Regions from separate parts of the Halalkalibacter flavus genome, predicted to be linked through region 1. Evidence: riboswitches for the same ligand, from Rfam matches in the RefSeq annotation. Region 1 holds a riboswitch; each other region holds the start of a gene.
What was found. A riboswitch is a leader RNA that binds a small molecule or an ion and turns the genes downstream of it on or off. The one in region 1 is predicted to bind S-adenosylmethionine.
Positions count from the first base shown of each region.

Region 2: another riboswitch for S-adenosylmethionine. It lies ahead of SAY88_RS09270 (homoserine dehydrogenase); the one in region 1 lies ahead of SAY88_RS05630 (methionine biosynthesis PLP-dependent protein).
Region 3: another riboswitch for S-adenosylmethionine. It lies ahead of SAY88_RS01480 (peptide-methionine (S)-S-oxide reductase); the one in region 1 lies ahead of SAY88_RS05630 (methionine biosynthesis PLP-dependent protein).
Region 4: another riboswitch for S-adenosylmethionine. It lies ahead of metK (methionine adenosyltransferase); the one in region 1 lies ahead of SAY88_RS05630 (methionine biosynthesis PLP-dependent protein).

Region 1 covers NZ_JAWRVK010000006.1:13,374-16,518, reverse strand. The annotation lists gene SAY88_RS05635 (bifunctional homocysteine S-methyltransferase/methylenetetrahydrofolate reductase) at 1-550, opposite strand, end outside; gene SAY88_RS05630 (methionine biosynthesis PLP-dependent protein) at 547-1,665, opposite strand; SAM riboswitch class I at 1,760-1,863, opposite strand; gene SAY88_RS05625 (hypothetical protein) at 2,005-2,166, opposite strand; gene prsW (glutamic-type intramembrane protease PrsW) at 2,201-2,848, opposite strand; gene SAY88_RS05615 (asparaginase) at 2,953-3,145, shown strand, end outside.
Region 2 covers NZ_JAWRVK010000010.1:134,980-138,124, reverse strand. The annotation lists gene SAY88_RS09275 (hypothetical protein) at 1-113, shown strand, start outside; gene SAY88_RS09270 (homoserine dehydrogenase) at 90-1,319, opposite strand; SAM riboswitch class I at 1,380-1,494, opposite strand; gene aspS (aspartate--tRNA ligase) at 1,563-3,145, opposite strand, start outside.
Region 3 covers NZ_JAWRVK010000002.1:47,174-50,318, forward strand. The annotation lists partial or broken gene SAY88_RS01475 (S66 peptidase family protein) at 1-694, opposite strand, end outside; gene SAY88_RS01480 (peptide-methionine (S)-S-oxide reductase) at 991-1,407, opposite strand; SAM riboswitch class I at 1,466-1,579, opposite strand; gene SAY88_RS01485 (glutathione ABC transporter substrate-binding protein) at 1,846-3,145, opposite strand, start outside.
Region 4 covers NZ_JAWRVK010000039.1:27,476-30,620, reverse strand. The annotation lists gene SAY88_RS19775 (gamma carbonic anhydrase) at 1-252, shown strand, start outside; gene SAY88_RS19770 (DUF1540 domain-containing protein) at 345-500, opposite strand; gene metK (methionine adenosyltransferase) at 800-2,005, opposite strand; SAM riboswitch class I at 2,169-2,280, opposite strand; gene SAY88_RS19760 (hypothetical protein) at 2,503-2,877, opposite strand; gene pckA (phosphoenolpyruvate carboxykinase (ATP)) at 3,135-3,145, shown strand, end outside.

The DNA.
Region 1 (3,145 bases):
CAGAAACGGCAATCCCGCCATTCATCACACCTACTTCTCCGAGTGACAGATTTACCACTATAGGCGAATCTGTTAATTTTCGTGCAAGGTTTGCAGCCATCTTTGCTTCTTCCAAATCGTAAAACGTTTCTAATAAAAGGCCGTCAACGCCTTCTGTTAATAGTTCATTTAATTGCTCTTTGAAGGCTTCCTCTATCTCGTCAAGGTTCCATTCTTCTAATTGAAACCGTCTAATCCCCCCAACAGTTCCTAGAACAAATGTATTTTCACTAGAAGCTTCTTTCGCAAGACGAACACCTGAACGATTGATAGAGCGAACCTCTTTTTCTAGCCCATATTTTTCTAGTTTCAGTTTGTTCGCAGCGTACGTATTAGACTGAATTACATCAGCTCCAGCCAAGACGTATCTCTTATGTGCATTTAGAATGATCTCTGGATTTTTTACGTTCACTTCTTCAAAACATTGGTCGACGCCTTGCTCGTATAGCAACGTTCCCATTGCTCCATCTCCTATTAAGACTTTTGATGCTAGTTGTTCTAGAAAACTCATTCATTCTCCCTCTCTTTCACGTGACGGAATGCTTGATCAAGATCAGCAATTAAATCCTCAGCTCGCTCAATACCAACAGAAAAACGTAACAAGCGATTGCAAACACCATTTGCTATCCGAATATCTTCAGGAATGTCCATATGCGTTTGCGTAGCAGGATACGTCATCAAACTCTCAACCCCACCTAAACTCTCTGCAAACGAGACGAGTTTCAACTGCTGTAAAAATGGGTTAACCCAGTCTTCTTTTAATATACGAAAAGATATCATTCCACCTTTTCCAGGATATAGGACGTCTATTACACCTTCTTGCGCCTCTAAATATTTTACGATGGCTTTCGCATTTTCTTGATGTTTATCCATTCGAAGGGCTAGAGTTTTCATCCCTCTAATTAATTGATATGAATCGAAAGCTGACAAGATTGCTCCAATCCCGTTATGGTAATAACCAATTCGCTCACAAAGCTCTTCTCCTTTTGCAGCAATTAACCCAGCGATAACATCATTGTGGCCACCTAAATATTTAGACGCGCTATGTATAACAATATCTGCACCGTCCACTAGCGGTTGTTGCAGAAGCGGGGTATAAAACGTATTATCAACAATTAATAAAATTCCGTATTTTTTGGCTATTTTAGCTAGATCAACTACCGATGCTTCTTGCATTAATGGGTTCGTCGGTGTTTCTATAAATAATGCCTTTGTTTTATCTGTAATACAGCTTTCAAACTGTTCAAGGTTACGAGGGTCGGCAAAAGAGAAAGTTAAGCCCCAACGATTCCATCCTTGTTCAAATAAACGATAGGTTCCTCCATACAAGTCTTGTGATGCTAAAATTTCATCTCCTTGTTCAAAAAGAGACAGAACCGTTTGAATGGCTGCCATTCCCGAGCTGCAAGCAAAACCTCGGTCCCCCTCTTCTAACTCCGCTATCGCTTTTTCTACGACCTCTCTAGTTGGATTGCCTGTCCTTGCGTAATCATATCCTGTCGACTCCCCAATTCCGGTGTGCCTGTAAGCAGTTGAAAAATACACAGGTGTATTAATGGTCCCTGTTGGATTATCGGAACGATTTCCAATTTGTACTAATATTGTCTCAAGTTTCTCACGGTTCATTTATAAGCCCTCCACAATTTTTTTCATTCAATAAATATTAAAAACCACCTTCTATTTTAAATAAGAAGAAGGTGGTTGTGTTATCAATCGCCTCTCCTTATCTTTCAAGCCGTCGACTTGATGGATTTAGCACCTGACCGAAATCGGCTGGTTGCTGAGACATCTTTGGGCCAGTCCCTCCGTCTCTCTTGATAAGAAAATCAATTATTCATATTTTTCATTTAATCAAAATTACAACAAATTTCGAACTTTTGCAAGAGAAATTTTCCCTGCAAGTAGATTAAATTATTAGAAAAAAGCACAACAGCAACGATCGCTACATATTAAGTATTAATTTTTTTATTCTAAGGAAGCATCAATATTTAAGTTTTCTTCATTTCCACAGACACAACGCTTGAAGCCTGTTTCATATTCACCTTTTTCATTTCTACTCCCACGTAGAATATATTTTTCACTACAAACTGGACAACGAATCACAACACGATAACGTCCTTCAGCCATATTGATCACCCTTTACTTATTAAATTCAACGATCTTATACGTCTAATTGGTTAGCTCGTTTCACCTTTTTTAACGCTACCCACCACAGAAAAAACATAAACGGAATTAATGCAACTAAGAAATACATGCCGAAAAAAAGCAATATAAAATCATAGACGCCGTGTAAAATAATAGGCAAACTTAACGAAAACGTCAAATGTTTCACCCTTTTATCTTCTTCTACTTTTGCTCTTCCAAGATAATACCCCATGATAACACCGTACAAAGCGTGACTAGACACGGGCAATAAAGCTCGGATAAAGGCTGTTTCTAAGCCGTTAGCTATTAAATAAAAAACATTTTCTAATGTTGCAAATCCTAATGAGAGAGAGGCGCCATAGACGATTCCATCATAGCGTCTCGCAAAGGTCGCATGTTGATACACAAAAACCCAAAGTAAAAACCATTTGAAGAATTCTTCCACGAACCCATACAAAAAGAAGGCTCTTGTAAATGGATGGGTAAAATACCCTTCCGTCGTGAATGCATATTGTAAAACCATAACAGGAAATACAAGTAACACTCCAATTAAAAACGTTCGAAAAACAAGCGAAACCGTATTTGAACTATAATGATTTCGCAAATAAAAATATGATAATAATGCCATTCCTGGAGCTATTGCTGCTGTAATAAGTGCAAACAATTCGCCAATCCTTTCCCCTTGCGTTACAATTCATTACTCAAACGAAAACTTATATGATAAAATAATATAATTATGCAAAACATTGCGATATTGGGGTGACCTTTTTGAAGAAAATTCTTGTTTTACATACTGGTGGCACCATTGCCATGCAAGAAAATGAACATGGTGCCGTTCAACCAAACTTAATAAACCCATTATATTCCACTATTGAATCGCTATCAACCATTGCCTCCGTGATTGTGGATGATTACTTAAATCTACCTTCTCCTCACATGACACCTAGTTTAATGGTTGATT
Region 2 (3,145 bases), on a different contig from region 1:
TTCTATATTTACATACAAGTCGAGGTGTTCGGACGTATTATATAAAGGAAGATGCCTACGCTTTAGTGACTGCTTATAAAAAGCTAAAATCAGAACGCCCCGAATTGCGCTGAGTGAATCGTTTCTAAACGTCTACGTGTTGAAACATCCCCATAGATTGGATACGTTTCAAAAGGTGTGACGTCTGTACTATTGATAATCCACCCTTCACCTTCATGGTGAGAGAATGTGTCAATTACAGCTATCTGATTTTTCTTCACCCAATGAAGTGCAATTTCTCTTTCAGCATGAGTTAGGAAAACAAATGCATGTGTAAATGATTCTTTTCGTTGTTCCGCCTTCATTCCTAAACTTCTTTGTGAATGTCTAGTACGCTCATGAAAAAGGAAATCTTCAACCATACTATTTGCCGTAGCCTCTTTCCCAGCACCTGGTCCAATAAAAAGAAGTTGATTAATAGAATCACCTTCAATTGATATTCCATTTGTCACTCCTCTAACACTTGCTAACGGTTCGTTTTGTGTTAAAAAGGCTGGAGTTACAGAACCATTCACTTTAGCTTCACCCTGCCAAGCCTCAGCAATTAACTTAATCTTAAATCCTAGACGCTCTCCTATTTCAACATGCCAATCCTTAATAGTCGATACACCTTTACGTGAAAATTCAATAGAAGAAGGCCAGCTTCCGAAACATAAGCGACTTAGTATTCTTATTTTGTACCAAGCATCAAAGCCTTCTAGATCGTCAGTTGGGTCTGCCTCAGCATAACCTAGTTCTTGTGCCTCTAATAAAACATCAGCAAATCCTCGATGGCTTTCAATCATTTCTGTTAACATATAATTTGTTGTTCCATTTAAAATTCCTGAAATTCTCGATATTGGTGTAGTTGTGAGTGTTCCCTTTAACGCGTTAATAATCGGAATTCCACCTGCAACTGCTGCCTCATAGCCATAATAAGTCGAGTGTTGTTCTGCTAATCTCTCAAGTAATTGTCCCTTCTCTGCGACAAGTTTTTTGTTAGCAGTGATAACTGGAACACCTTTTTCTAACCATTTTGATGTATATGAAAGTGCAGGTTCAATTCCTCCAATGGCTTCAAAAATGATATTAAAGTCAGTTGAATTACAAAATTCTTCCCAACTAGTTGTAACAAACGCTTCAATATCAGTGGCGCGTTGTTTTTGACGACTTTTCACAAGAATTGCAGAAATGTGTATTTCCTCTCCTAACAGCTGTTCTAGTTGCTCCTTTGTATTAGTTAAGCGTTCATATACACCGCTGCCAACTGTTCCAAATCCTATTAAACCAATTTGTAGCATATTCATACCCTCCTCTTAAATAAAAAAACCTCTCCAGATAAGGAAAGGTTTTTTTGCCTTCACTTATCTATCAGAATGAAACACATTCTGCTGAAAGTAGCACCTTTTTTTGCATGGCTTGCAAAACGGTTGCCGGGCTTCATAGGGTCAGTCCCTCCACCACTCTGGATAAGTTTGAATTATCAAACGTTCGTATTCAGTTAACGTGATTATACGTCAGCTTCATATTACTGTCAAATATGATTAAACATTCACCTTTTCAGATTTTCTCCCAATTATTGACAAATTCAAGTCAATTAACTGTTCAACACTTACTTCACCAGGTGCATTCGTTAATAAATCACTTGCACTTGCCGTTTTCGGGAAGGCAATAGTATCACGTAAGTTCGTTCGACCTGCTAGTAACATAATTAGACGATCTAACCCTAAAGCTATCCCACCATGTGGAGGAGTACCGAATTCAAATGCTTCCAACAAGAAGCCAAATTGTTCACGAGCTTCCTCTTCAGAAAATCCTAGTGCTTTAAACATTTGTTCTTGAATATCACTTTGGTAAATACGTTGCGAACCACCACCGAGCTCATATCCATTTAATACAAGATCATAAGCATTGGCACGTACACTAGCAGGATCAGTTGCTAGTAAAGCAAGATCTTCTTCTACTGGACTTGTGAACGGATGATGCAGGGCAACATAACGTTTTGCTTCCTCATCGTATTCAACAAGTGGAAAATCAACTACCCAAAGGAAATTAAATTGACTTTGATCAATTAAGTCAAACTGTTTTCCAAATTTCAAACGGAGTGCACCAAGGCTATCAAATACAACCTGTTTCTTATCTGCACCAAAGAATAATAAGTCGCCAACTTCAGCGCCAAGAGCTTCTTGTAATGAAGTAGAAACCTCTCCAGTGAAGAACTTAGCAATAGGTCCTTTAAGTCCTTCTTCTTCTACCTTAAGCCATGCTAAGCCTTTTGCTCCGTATTGTTTTACATAATCAGTAAGGGCATCGATTTCTTTACGAGAAAGCTTATTTGCTCCCCCTTTTAAGTTCAACCCTTTAACTGTCCCTCCACTAGCAAGAGCACTCTGGAATACTTTGAACTCTGAATCTTTCACAATCTCTGATAGTTCAATTAGTTCCATTCCAAAACGCAGGTCTGGCTTATCTGAACCAAAACGGTTCATAGCTTCATCATATGTCAAACGTGGAAACGGCAATGATACGTCAACGCCTTTGATTTCTTTCAAAATCTTTGCCATCATTTTTTCCATCATAGCAATTAAATCTTCTTTGTCCATAAACGATGTTTCAATATCGACTTGAGTGAACTCTGGTTGGCGATCAGCACGCAAGTCTTCATCACGGAAACAACGTACAATTTGATAATAACGTTCAAAGCCAGATACCATTAACAGTTGTTTAAAAAGTTGCGGTGATTGTGGTAGAGCATAGAACTCACCATGATGAACACGGCTTGGAACTAGATAATCACGAGCCCCTTCTGGTGTACTTTTTGTTAGCATTGGTGTCTCAATCTCCATGAATGTTTCCGTATCAAGGAAGTCACGAATTAACTTTGTCGTACGATGACGTAATTTAAACGTCTCTTGCATATCTGGACGACGAAGGTCTAAATAACGATACTTTAGACGAACGTCTTCTGAAGCGTCTGTATCAGCTTCAATTTGAAACGGTAGTGGCTTTGATGTATTTAAGATACTCATTTTTTCAACATGAACTTCAATTGAACCTGTAGCGATTTTCTCATTAACTGTTTTAGGGTCCCTTGCAACAACGTTCCCACAAACCTCAATGACATATT
Region 3 (3,145 bases), on a different contig from region 1:
AAATTTGCCTGACATTGATAACTGAGTAAGATAGCGAAATATACTTGTCGTGGGAGAATTGATTTCTTCTAAGAAAATTATTTTCCCCTTAGTATCAATTTCATATGGTGTACCCAGAGTATTGACAAGCGAAGTCATATTTCCACCTACTATCGGGCCCGTTACATTACCTTGTACTAAACTCATCAGTGGTATATTCGGTGGGTTTTGGATAGACCTAGGAGAAATTGCGGTAGAAGTAGCTTGAAAGAATTGATTGTAATTATAAGATGGAGTATCTGCTCTAAAATCACCAAGCATTAGGCTGTGAAACGTAATTAAGTTACTAAATTGATTCAAAATATTAAGTAGTACGGTAATGTCACTATAACCAGAAATGATTTTAGGGTTATCTCTTATTACATCGTAGTCTAGATACGGGAGAATGGTCTGAACCCCAGTCCCTCCACGTGTTGCTAGTATCATCTTGACACTTGGATCAGTGAACATGCTCCATAACATCTTCGGCTCTTTTTTCTGCCGATGAAGCTACGATTCCCTCAAATGAATAAACGTTTCTGCCAAAAGCAATATTAAAACCCATATCTCTAATTGTTTGAGCTCTAGTATTTATTATATTAGCATCAAGAGGGCTGCCAGCTGTAACTAATCCAATCGTATCTCCTCTTTGTAACACTGGTGGTCTTCTAGCCATTTTATTCCTCCCTTGTCTTCGCTTTTAAGACAGTTAGAGTTATTATGTGCGTATATATAAATGTATGAAAACAAATTTGTTTTATAAACATTTTTTAAAATCGACCATGTATTCGGCTCTGTACAAACGAGTTACACCTGAAGGCTGGTAGTTATGATCGTGCAAGAAGTGATTCATTCTTCCCCTTAACAACCAGCCATTTCAAATATTATTTACTTTTCATGCTAAAACGATTATGTTGCTTTCCATCAGCCGTCTATTACCATTTGTAAAAACCTTACTAAGAATGAGACTTATTATGATATTAACTTGATATCTTTCCCTGTATCATTATGTTCAAACACCGGAATGATTTCTGTGATCATTTCATCTTTAAAAACTTGTATTAGCTGGTTTTTCTTTTGTTTGGCTATCTTTAATTGGCTAAAATTAGTAAAGAAAATATAAGATTGATTCTTGCATTCCTGACCATTTTTAATTGTTGGGTTATGCAAATCAAAAAACAAATCTAATAATTCATTATAGGATACTTTCCAAGGATCAAACCAAATTTCTACAATATCTACATTCTTTTCTTTTAATTGTTTAATTTGAATATACTCAATACCACGAAAATCTGTAATAAAAGCCTTTTGACTGAAAAATTCACTTGCTCCAAACACTGCTCTTTCCATTAATGTTCGCTCCTTTTGAGCGATAATTCTTCTATCCATCAAAAAACCTCTCTAATAATTTTATAGAGAGGTTAGTATGTATTATTTAAATACATTCCTCTCATCTTTCAAAGGTTATACCTTTGCAGGAATTAGCACCGTTCAAGTCATTTATTTGACATGAGGTTGCCGGGTTTCATAGGGCCTGTCCCTCTACCACTCTGGATAAGAAGTTTATCGCTATTTATTTTTTAAAATATCTAACAACTTTATTGTTTCTAATAATATCAATCTCTAATACAAAATTCAAGTAATATTTTTAAAAGTATTATAAATTTCACCTCTGATTGAGAAATGCTCCTAGGTGAGGCCTTAATACCAATACGTTTTTTAAAATTATAAATATATTATCAACTGTTGCTGAACCAATGCCAATATAAAATAAATAAAAAAAGCTGTCTCTTAAGATCATTGTCTAGAGACAGCTTTTATCAATAATTAACGATTTAACGTTACATCACGTAAGAAGAAATAACCACTTGGATATTGCCAAAATCCTTCAACATCGGAACGTACTGCTGAGATGTTATCAGGGAAGTATAAATATGCATATGGAGATTCTTCAGCTAGTTTGTTTTGAACTTGTGCATATAAATCAATTCGAGTTTCTGGATCTATTTCTTGTCTAGCTGCATCAAGAAGTTCATCCAAATCTTCGTTTACAATACGAGAGCGATTTCCTGGTGGTCCAATATTTTTGGAATGGAATACTGCGTATAGACCATAGTCAGCATCTATAGTCACTGTTCCCCAGCTTCCTAAGAAAATTTCCATTTGGCCTAAACCCGCACGTTCTATATAGGTTCCGAACTCATACGTATCAATGTTAACATTTACACCGATTTCTGCTAGTTGAGATTGAAGTGCAACAGCTAAGTCTTGGCGCTCACGCTCATCATCTGTTAACAACGTAACATCAAAACCATCAGGATATCCAGCTTCTGCAAGAAGTTCTTTTGCTTGTTCAATATCATACTCAATAGTATCGACACCTTCACTATAACCGTATACACCTGGAGCAATTGGAGTATCTGCTGGAATTCCAACACCATCTAAAATTCCTTCAACTAAGGCATTTTTATCTACAGCCATGTGTAGCGCACGACGAACGTTTACATCGTTTAACGGTTCTACTTCAGTATTGAAACCAAGGTAAACCATTCTCGTGCTATTAACTTGTTCAACAATAGTATCAGGATTGCTCTCGACACGCGAAACATCACTAGGAGAAACAGTAAAATTAATATCAATTTCCCCTGTTTCTAGCTCAGCAATACGCGTTAAGCTTTCAGGAATAACCTTGAAAGTCACTGTGTCCACTTTCGCTTGTTCTTCATGCCAGTAATCTTCGTTTTTAGAAAGAGTTACTGAGTTTCCAGGCTGTTGGCTCTCAAATTTGAAATAACCTGTACCTGATGGTTGTTCATTTGCTGCAGCAAATGGATTTTCTCCATTTGCAAGGTCTTCATATGATTGCTCAATTAATTGCGGACTAATAATACTACCAGCAGTATGAGCTAAATGAGCTGGAAGTGGAGCAAATGGAAATTCCGTCTCAATATGTACAGTGAATTCATCAACTACACGTACATCCGTTACCATTCCAAATAAAAATGCAACAGGCGCTGCAACTTCTGGATCACGCACACGGTCAAGGCTTAACTTAACAGCTTCCGCATTTAGTTCCGTTCCGTCATGAAACGTAACACCTTCACGGATTTTCGCCTCCCAAACCGTA
Region 4 (3,145 bases), on a different contig from region 1:
AATGCGTTAATTGGCATGGGCTCCATTGTATTAGATGGTGCTGAGATTGGTGAAGGTGCCTTTATCGGTGCTGGAAGCCTCGTCCCTCCTGGAAAGAAAATCCCAGCTAATTGTCTGGCATTTGGCAGACCCGCGAAAGTCATTCGTAATCTAACTGAAGAAGATACGGTTGATATGACTCGTATCCGTCGTGAATATGTAGAAAAAGGGCAGCATTATAAACAAGTTATTCAAAAAGATAAAAACAAATAACAGGATTTTCTTTTTTAATGAATAATATTGATTATTATTATCAATAATAAAGAAAGAAAAGAGCGATGGCCATCGCTCTTTTCAAGCCAAAATTAATGTTGTGGTTCAAACGTTTTACAATCTGTTTCTTCTTGCTTCTCTGCTTCTTTTCCTGTATGACTTACTACATAAATTCTGTCAGCCTCACACTGGTTTCCATGAGCCCAGTATACACAGTTGTTTACTTCACATAAAACATCTTGTGCCATTTCACTCACCCCCTCCTTAGTTTCATTTTGACCAATAAAGCTGGGAACCATACGGATAGGCTTAATAATTATTGGATTTGTATTGGGAGCAAAAGGGGGTCCTTTTCGAAATAAAGGATGCTTCCCTTGTTTTCAACAACGTTTCGGTCTTCTTCTCTCTTATGAAGGACTTTTCCCTCCTATCTCACATGCACTTCGGTCCTCACACTTCACCTCCTATCCTTATAAATCAGCAATAAAAAATGCACACGATTCTTCTAGAAAAATCGTGTGCATTAGTACGTCTCTATTTAATTTTTTTATAGTCCAGCTTGCTCCTTTAAAGCAGCCGCTTTATTCGTTTGTTCCCATGGTAATTCGACATCTGTACGCCCAAAGTGTCCGTATGCTGCTGTTTGCTTGTAAATTGGACGACGTAAGTCAAGCATTTTAATAATACCTGCAGGACGTAGGTCAAAGTTTTCACGCACAAGCGCTACTAGTGACTCTTCAGATACTTTTCCAGTACCAAATGTATCAATAGAGATCGAGACAGGTTGTGCAACACCAATGGCATAAGCTAACTGGACTTCACATTTATCAGCAAGGCCAGCAGCAACAATATTTTTCGCTACGTAACGAGCTGCATATGCTCCTGAGCGATCAACTTTTGTCGCATCTTTACCAGAGAATGCCCCACCACCATGACGTGCATATCCACCGTATGTATCAACGATGATCTTACGCCCAGTTAAACCAGCATCTCCTTGAGGTCCCCCAATAACGAAACGGCCTGTTGGGTTAATGAAGTATTTCGTTTTCTCATCAATTAATTCTTGTGGGACAACTGGGTTAATGACATATTCTTTTAAATTACGTTGAATTTGCTCTAGAGTTACTTCTGGATGATGTTGAGTTGAAATAACGATCGTATCAATACGAACAGGTTTTCCATCCTCATCATACTCTACAGTTACTTGTGTTTTCCCATCCGGACGAAGATAAGGAAGAATCTCCTCTTTCCGTACCTCAGTTAAGCGTCTAGCAATTTTATGACTTAGTGAAATTGGAAGAGGCATTAACTCTTTTGTCTCGTTGTTAGCATAACCAAACATAAGTCCTTGGTCACCAGCACCAATTGCTTCAATTTCTTCATCCGTCATTTGACCTTCACGAGCTTCTAGTGCCTTGTCAACACCTTGAGCAATATCTGCTGACTGCTCATCAATTGATGTAAGGACTGCACACGTTTCATAGTCAAAACCATATTTTGCACGAGTATAACCAATTCCTTTAATTGTTTCACGAACGATCTTTGGAATGTCAACATACGTACTTGTCGTAATCTCTCCCGCAACTAATACTAAGCCCGTTGTAACAGATGTTTCGCATGCTACACGAGCATTCGGGTCATTGGTTAAAATCGCATCAAGAATTGCGTCTGAAATTTGATCACATATTTTATCAGGATGCCCTTCTGTTACTGATTCCGACGTAAACAAACGTCTGCTTTTCAATTCTGTCATTATCAAATTCCTCCTTTAAACACTGCTACTACGCCATTAGCTTGTGTTTTTCTTTGAGACGGCACTCATGCCCCACCGAATGGGAAATACCTACCTGTCAGACCGTATAAACGATAAAAACCCTTCTCCTATAGAGGAAAAGGGTTGAATGTTTACCTTTAGCCTCTTATCGTCCAAGGCATAGCCTTGCAGGTTAGCACCTTTTCACTCATGGCTTTAAAGTGTTGGTTGCTGGGCTTCTTCGGGCCTGTCCCTCCGCCTACTCAGGATAAGAGTATCCGTTCGACGCATATCATATCGCACATGTTGTTTAGTGTCAACATATCCGACTCCTATCAAAGATATAATCAATTTTTCATTCAGATTTATTCTTATTGTGCACGATTCATTTAAAACTATGCTAATAACGACATAAGATTTACTAGCAGTCAAAGAGGCACTGATAGATGAAACCAACATCTTTTCAGTGCCTTTAAGCAAACCTCACCTTTTTATTTTTAGTATGGTGTATCATCTCGCCTCTCTTGATGGCTTGCGTTTTGTCTTTCCCTTTGTTGTTGCTTTTGCTCCCTTTCCTTCTCCAATTCTTGTTCTTTTCGAAGTTCTTCTCGAAGTTGCATTTTCATTAATTCATTTGCATTATCCCGAGGTTTCACTTGGCTATAAACCCCACTAGCTGTTAAACCGATAATCAGTGCCATCAGTACTTGTTCTCCCCACTCCCTAGGGATAAACCAAAGTATACCAGCTATTCCGATCGCTAATAGAGCACGATATTGCTTTTCAATACCAAAGGCATTTCCTATTACCGTTACAAGCGCCGCTACTACGGCTGAAACAGTAGCCAGATCCAACATGGAAACTTGCTGCAAATAGAACGCCTCCTTCATTTCTCTTTATCAACATTCTATGCATGAAGCAAAAATTTAGGAACAATTGAAGCATTTTGTTCAAATGCTGACCATAGAAGCAAAAAAAACTCCTACGAAAACACATTTTCTATTAAATATATCACAAATGAAAAAACGAATTAATAGTATAGACTATTAGACTTAATATGTTATACTAATTAACAAGATTTAGTATTTTATGCTAATAATCAAAAAATTAAAGAAAGGGTTTTGCGACAATGAATACAAT